Regions from separate parts of the Brenneria rubrifaciens genome, predicted to be linked through region 1. Evidence: predicted binding sites of a transcription regulator. Region 1 holds the regulator's gene; the other holds the start of a gene.

The links. Region 1 encodes PurR, which represses purine synthesis genes. Its sites were predicted from a motif close to CANGCAAACGTTTGCNTG; they were not measured.
Region 2: the regulator PurR is predicted to act here: its motif matches at 2,550-2,567, upstream of guaB (IMP dehydrogenase).

Annotation. Positions count from the first base shown of each region.
Region 1 covers NZ_CP034035.1:1,690,000-1,693,855, forward strand. Annotated here, with positions in the region: gene cfa (cyclopropane fatty acyl phospholipid synthase) at 1-1,152, opposite strand; gene purR (HTH-type transcriptional repressor PurR) at 1,498-2,529, opposite strand; gene cydH (cytochrome bd-I oxidase subunit CydH) at 2,906-2,995, shown strand; gene EH207_RS07885 (Grx4 family monothiol glutaredoxin) at 3,302-3,652, shown strand; gene rnt (ribonuclease T) at 3,686-3,856, opposite strand, start outside.
Region 2 covers NZ_CP034035.1:2,797,753-2,801,608, forward strand. Annotated here, with positions in the region: gene guaA (glutamine-hydrolyzing GMP synthase) at 1-909, opposite strand, end outside; gene guaB (IMP dehydrogenase) at 1,022-2,488, opposite strand; gene xseA (exodeoxyribonuclease VII large subunit) at 2,660-3,856, shown strand, end outside.

The DNA of each region.
Region 1 (3,856 bases):
CTAGCGCGGAACGCGTAATCCCCCTTCAACGCCATTTGAACTGAAAAGTATCTGCCAGAGCTGGAGATTCCGTGCCCGGAAAGCGCCTGCGCAGGCATTCAGATAGTAACCGAACATACGGCGGAAACGTGCGGAATAACGTGAGGCAAGATAAGGCCAGCTTTGCTGGAAGCGCTCATGCCACGCCATCAATGTGCGGTCGTAATCGGCGCCGAAATTATGCCAGTCTTCCATTACCAAGTAGGACTCGCTGGCCTGTGCAATATGACGCACGGAAGGAAGACAGCCATTGGGGAAAATATATTTGTCCGTCCAGGGATCGAGCTGCGAGTTGGTTTGATTCGCGCCGATGGTGTGCAGCAGAAACAGACCGTCAGGCTTGAGATTCTGACTGACGACGCGAAAATAGGCGTCATAATTGCGCGGACCGACATGTTCAAACATCCCGACAGACACGACGCGATCAAACTCATGGGTGAGGTCGCGGTAATCCTGTAGCAGAATGGTGACGTCCAGATCTTTGCAGCGCTGCTGAGCCAACTTTTGCTGTTCGCGGGAAATTGTCACGCCGCAAACGGATACGCCATAACGACGGGCGGCAAATTCCGCCAATCCACCCCAGCCACAACCGATATCCAGCAGCGTCATTCCAGGTCTGAGCTGGAGTTTTTCGCAGATCATTTGCAGTTTGTCTTCCTGTGCCTGCTCCAGCGTTGCCGCTTTTTTCCAGTAAGCGCAGGAATACTGCATGTAGGGATCGAGCATCAGTGAAAACAGATCGTTGCCCAAATCATAGTGCTCTTCACCAACAATCCACGCGCGTCTCCTGGATTGCAGGTTCATCAAACGAGATGCGGCGATGTGTAAGATGTCTCTCAGGTGGCGGGGCAGTTTTTTATCAAGTTTGGCGAGCAGCACGCGATGGAAAAACATATCCAACTGGTCGCACTCCCACCAGCCATCCATATAGCTTTCACCCAGCCCTAATGAGCCTTCGCGCAACACGCGTTTAAAGAATTCTGGATTTTTCACTGTGATATCAAATGGACGCGAACCATTGATTTTGATATCCGCCATACTCAGCATTTCATGCACTATGTGGAACCAGGATGCGTTATGGCTATCCAGTTCCTCTATATATGATGAACTCATAACCTCTCCCTACCTTGGGGTCGATAACGCGCCGCAAGGAAAACATAGACAATATTCACCCACGTTTGATACCAGTGGTAAATACTTATCGCCTATTCTCTGAATCGTCAGAGAAAAATGAAGAAGAAAAGCCGGTACGCAGCTACGTAGGGGCACTCATCATTGAGATAAATTCCGCAGCATCCGTTTGCGCGCAAAATTAAGGATAGTTGAAGAAAGCAAAATGCAGTTTTTGTAAAAATCGTATTCAGTTTATGACTGCTTCAGCCTGGGGACAAGTATAAATTGGCTGAAGCAGTGTCACGGAAAGGACGGCGGATGCCTGAGAGAAGACATTATCCGATATCAGGCGTGATGAGGGCGATCGCAGAAAGGGCCATCAACCACGGAACGGCGCTCAATCAGCGTCGGGTGGACTTCGATAACCTGTGCGTCCTCCCGTTTGCTGGTGATACGGTCGAGCAGCATTGAGAATGCGGATTGTCCCAGACGCTCTTTAGGCTGGTGGATCGTGGTCAGCGCCGGCGTGAAAAAGCGGGCATGGCGAACATTATCGTAGCCAATGACCGAGATATCCTGCGGGACACGCAACCCCAACTCGTCCGCCGCGCAGATCGCGCCCATCGCCATGATGTCGCCACCGCAGAAAACGGCGGTTGGGCGATGCTTCCGCGCCAGAATCTGATGCATTGCTTTATAGCCGGATTCCGGCTCGAAATCGCCCTGAACGATCCACGCGTCACGCACAGGAATATCCGCGTCTTTCAGTGCCTTCAAAAACCCCAGATAGCGGCCGCTGCCGGTGTTACGCTCCTGACTGCCGGGAATGGCGCCGATGTCCCGGTGGCCGCGTTGGATGAGGTAACGGCCTGCCATATAGCCGCCTTCAAAGGCATTATCAATGACGGTATCGGTAAAATCACTGTGCGCCTGTCCCCAATCCATGACCACCATCGGAATACTGCGATAGTCTTTCAACATGGTGAGTAATGCGGGAGGATACTCCGCACACATTACCAGCAGGCCGTCCACGCGCTTTTGGGCCAACATGGAAAGATAGGCGCGCTGTTTGTCGAGGTTGTTGTGTGAATTACACAGAATTAGCGTATAACCTTTGGCATAGCAGCTGTTTTCCACCGATTCGATAATCTCGGCAAAATAGGGCGCTTCACTTGACGTTGCCAACAGCCCGATGGACTTGGTGTGATTGACTTTTAGACTGCGGGCGACAGCGCTGGGTGAATAATGTAACTCTTTAATCGCCGCACTCACGGCTGCCCTGGTTTCTTCGGCGACGAAACGTGTTTTATTAATCACGTGCGATACGGTGGTGGTGGAAACGCCCGCTCGTTTTGCCACATCTTTGATCGTTGCCATCTAAAAATGACTCCTGACTTACCTGTTACCGTCGTAGGTAGTGTTAATCGTTTGCCTGCGTGTGAAGTTCTTCTTCCCGGCGAAAAAACCGGATTCAGTAGAGAGTGCCGAATATTATACCTGAGGGGAACAAGGTTGACGTTTCGACCAGGACGCAGCGCTACCCTGAGCCGCGGATTTTGTCCGATTTGCCACGAAAGGGGAAGCAGTAATTTATACTATTAGTGCGGCATAGGAACGAGATTTTTCATTCAACTTATGGAAGAATCGGCAGAGTTATCGGGTTGTGGTTTTAAACTATCGTTTGATGTTGAATCCCCAATCAAGGACACGCCTTTCTTCTCATCATTTGCCGTCATAGATAAAGGAGAGACTTATGGATACAGATCTTAAATTGTCATTACTGACAACCGTTGCTGCGCTCGCCATGATCATGGTATTCAGCTTTATCGCCGTATTGAACTGATTGGCGCTTACCTGCTCACTTGTTTCGCCGGTGCGTCTGTTTAAACGCGTTTTGGCGACTCAAAGCGTGTCTGAGTACAGACAGGGAGAAGGGGGGCGAGAGATAAATTCTTAGAACGTGACCTTTATTTTGTCTCTGTATTAAGTGGCAAAAAACAAAGCCACACAAAAAATGGCGTTTTTTTGTCGCTACGGCCCTCGGTACAATATAATTGAATAGATCGCGCTGTAATGGCTCATCTGACAGAGGCCCGTGGTTAATGCATCTGATGTTAGCCATCTTATTAAGGTTTGAGGAAGCAAGAGAATGACGACAACGACAATTGAAAAGATTCAGCGTCAGATCGCTGAAAACCCGATTCTGCTGTATATGAAAGGTTCTCCTAAATTGCCGAGTTGCGGCTTCTCTGCACAGGCAGTACAGGCGTTGTCAGCATGTGGCGAACGTTTTGCCTATGTCGATATCTTACAGAATCCAGATATTCGCGCCGAATTGCCCAAATACGCCAACTGGCCGACTTTCCCACAGTTGTGGGTGGATGGGGAACTGGTCGGCGGCTGTGACATAGTGATAGAAATGTATCAGCGTGGCGAATTACAGCAACTGATTAAAGAAACGGCTGAGAAACACAAGTCTCAGCCGGAAGATCGGGAATAAAACCAACGGGTGCATCGTGCACCCGTTTTTTGCCTAGCTTGCTTTAGACTCTGCTTCTGAGGCATTCTCATCAACGACTACAGGCCATCCCCCCAGACGTTTCCAGCGATTCACCAGCTCACAAAACAGCAACGCGGTTTGATGAGTATCATAGAGCGCCGAGTGCGCTTGGCTTGAGTCAAACTCGATACCGGCGGTAATACA
Region 2 (3,856 bases), 1.1 Mb from region 1:
TTCATCCACTCCCGCCAGGGCGTTCAGGAAACGATCTTCCGCCGGGACATGAACAATGTTCAGGCCAAAGTGATCGCCAAACATTTCCAGTACCTGATCGGCTTCATTCAGGCGCAGCAAGCCGTTATCCACAAAAACGCAGGTCAGACGATTGCCAATCGCGCGGTGCAGCAGCATCGCGGTTACGGAGGAGTCAACACCGCCGGACAGACCGAGAATCACCTGATCATCGCCCACTTGCTGACGAATGCGGGCAACCGCATCATCAATGATTTTAGCGGGCGTCCACAGGGCTTCACACTGGCAGATATCCCGGACAAAGCGCTCTAACATGCGTTGTCCCTGACGGGTATGGGTCACTTCCGGGTGGAACTGTACGCCGTAATAACGTTTTTCTTCGTTAGCCATAATCGCGAACGGACAGGTATCCGTACTGGCAACGGTCACAAATCCCTCAGGGATCGCCGTGACTTTATCGCCGTGGCTCATCCACACATCCAGCAGCGGTGCGCCAGCGGCGCTCAATGCATCCTGAATATCACGAACCAGCAAGCTGTCCGTTTTCACTTCCACCTGCGCATAGCCGAATTCGCGTTCGCTGGAGCCTTCGACACATCCGCCCAGTTGCATCGCCATGGTCTGCATACCGTAGCAAACGCCTAATACCGGGACGCCAGCCTGGAAGACGTATTCCGGCGCGCGCGGGCTGTCAAACTCAGTGGTGCTTTCCGGGCCGCCGGAAAGGATAATCCCGTTAGGATTGAATTCGCGGATTTGCGCTTCAGTGACATCCCATGCCCAAAGTTCACAATAAACGCCCAGTTCACGAACGCGCCGAGCCACCAGCTGCGTGTACTGCGAGCCGAAATCCAGAATGAGAATGCGATGTTGATGAATGTTTTCTGTCATGAGAGGCGTATTCCAAAATACGAAAAAACAAAAGTGATTAAACCCGGCTAACAGCCTTCAACTGTTCAAAATAGCGCCGGGTTTAACGGGTTAAATCAGCTCGCAAATCACCTTATGAACCCATACGGTAGTTCGGCGACTCCTTAGTGATGGTGACGTCGTGGACGTGGCTTTCCTGAATACCGGCGCCGCTGATGCGCACGAACTCGGCTTTGGTGCGCAGTTCATTAATGGTTCCGCATCCGGTCAGCCCCATGCAGGAACGCAAGCCTCCCATTTGCTGATGAACGATCTCTTTCAGGCGGCCTTTATAGGCCACTCGGCCCTCAATGCCTTCCGGCACCAGCTTGTCTGCTGCGTTGTCGCTCTGGAAATAACGGTCGGAAGAGCCTTTGGACATTGCGCCCAGCGAACCCATACCACGATAGGATTTAAATGAACGCCCCTGATAGAGCTCGATTTCACCCGGAGATTCTTCCGTACCTGCCAGCATGGAACCGACCATCACACAGGCCGCGCCCGCCGCGATGGCTTTGGCGATGTCACCGGAGAAACGAATACCGCCGTCGGCGATAACCGGCACGCCGGAGCCTTCCAATGCTTCAACCGCATCAGAAATGGCGGTGATCTGCGGCACGCCCACGCCGGTTACGATACGGGTGGTACAAATGGAACCGGGGCCGATACCGACTTTCACCGCACTGACGCCCGCGTCCACCAGTGCTCTGGCGCCCGCGCCGGTTGCCACGTTGCCGCCAATGATTTGCAGATCGGGATATTTGGCGCGCGTTTCACGGATGCGTTGCAATACACCTTCGGAATGACCGTGTGAAGAGTCAATCAGCAGCACATCAATCCCCGCCGCGACCAGCGCGTCAATACGCTCTTCGTTGCCGGCGCCCGCGCCAACCGCCGCACCGACGCGCAGACGTCCATGCTCATCTTTACAGGCGTTAGGTTTACGTTCCGCTTTCTGGAAATCTTTTACGGTAATCATGCCGAGCAGACGAAATTTATCATCCACTACCAGCGCTTTTTCCACGCGTTTTTCATGCATTTTTTGCAGAACAACGTCGCGCGTCTCAGCTTCTTTCACCGTGACCAGACGTTCTTTCGGCGTCATGACGGCACTGACAGGCAACGCCAGATCGGTGACAAAACGCACGTCGCGACCGGTAATAATCCCCACCAGTTCATTGCCTTCGGCAACAACCGGGTAACCCGCGAAGCCATTACGTTCAGTCAATTCTTTTACCTGACGCAATGTTGTATCGGGTGTAACGGTTTGCGGGTCAGTGACCACGCCGCTTTCATATTTCTTCACGCGGCTGACTTCTTCCGCCTGTCGCTCGATAGACATGTTTTTATGAATGAAGCCCAAGCCGCCTTCCTGTGCCAGCGCAATCGCCAGACCAGATTCGGTGACGGTATCCATCGCAGCCGACAGCATAGGGATGTTTAGTCGGATAGTTTTCGTCAGTTGGGTAGTCAAATCAGCCGTGTTAGGCAAGACAGTGGAATGTGCGGGCACAAGGAGAACGTCATCAAACGTCAGTGCTTCTTTAGCGATACGTAGCATGGGCAATATCTCACCAAGGTGGATGTAAGAATAGATAAAATATTGCCGTGGCATTATACAGAGCGTAATCGGTTGCCTCCAGCATTATTTTACTAAAGTGCTTGATTACCGTTTTAAGGCAGGTAATATCAGTCAATTAAGTCTCTGTTTTAAAATTTGATCTGGCTCACAATGTCTCAATTCCCTTCTTCTGCAATTTTCACTGTTAGCCGCTTGAATCAGACGGTTAGACAACTGTTGGAAATGGAAATGGGGCAGATATGGCTTTCCGGCGAAATTTCCAATTTCTCTCAGCCCGCTTCCGGTCACTGGTATTTCACCCTCAAAGATGAGCGTGCTCAGGTGCGTTGCGCCATGTTCCGCACCACCAACCGCCGGGTGACCTTTCGTCCGCAAAACGGGCAGCAGGTATTGATTCGCGCCACCATTACGCTTTATGAACCGCGCGGTGATTACCAACTGCTGGCCGAAAGTATGCAGCCCGCCGGGGATGGCCTGTTGCAGCAGCAGTTTGAACAACTGAAGCAGCGTCTCGCGGCCGAAGGCTTGTTCGATCAGCAGTTTAAACAGATCCTGCCCTCCCCGGCCCGACAAGTCGGCGTGATTACCTCCGCCAGCGGCGCCGCTCTGCACGATATCTTAAAGGTGTTACAGCGGCGCGACCCTTCACTGCCCGTCGTGGTGTATCCCACTGCCGTACAGGGCAGCGAAGCGCCGCTACAGATTGTTCGCGCCATTGAACTGGCTAACCTGCGTGACGAGTGTGATGTGCTGATCGTCGCCCGCGGCGGCGGGTCGCTGGAAGATTTATCGAGCTTCAACGATGAGCGAGTCGCACGCGCCATTTTTGCCAGCCGAATCCCTATCGTCAGTGCGGTGGGCCATGAAACCGACGTGACCATTGCCGATTATGTCGGCGATCTGCGCGCACCCACGCCTTCTGCTGCGGCTGAACTGGTGAGCCGGAATCAGTTGGAACTACTTCGCCAGATACAATCCCAGCGCCAGCGTCTGGAAATGGCCATGGATTACTACCTTGCCCAGCGCCATCGCGAATTCACCCGTCTGCATCACCGCTTGCAGCAACAGCATCCACAACTGCGGCTGGCACGCCAGCAGGCCCAATTGGTCAAACTCCGCCAGCGTCTGGATGATGCCATGCAGTCACAGTTGCGACAGATTTTTCGCCGCCATGAGTGCATGGAACAGCGCCTGTTTCAACAGCAGCCATTGCCAAAAATTCACCGCGCGCAGCAGCGTTTACAGCAATTACGCTATCAGATACAGAGCGTCGTTGAACGTAACCTGAATAAGCATCAGCAACGGCTGGGGGTCGTCTGTTCACGTCTGGAAGGCGTGAGTCCGCTG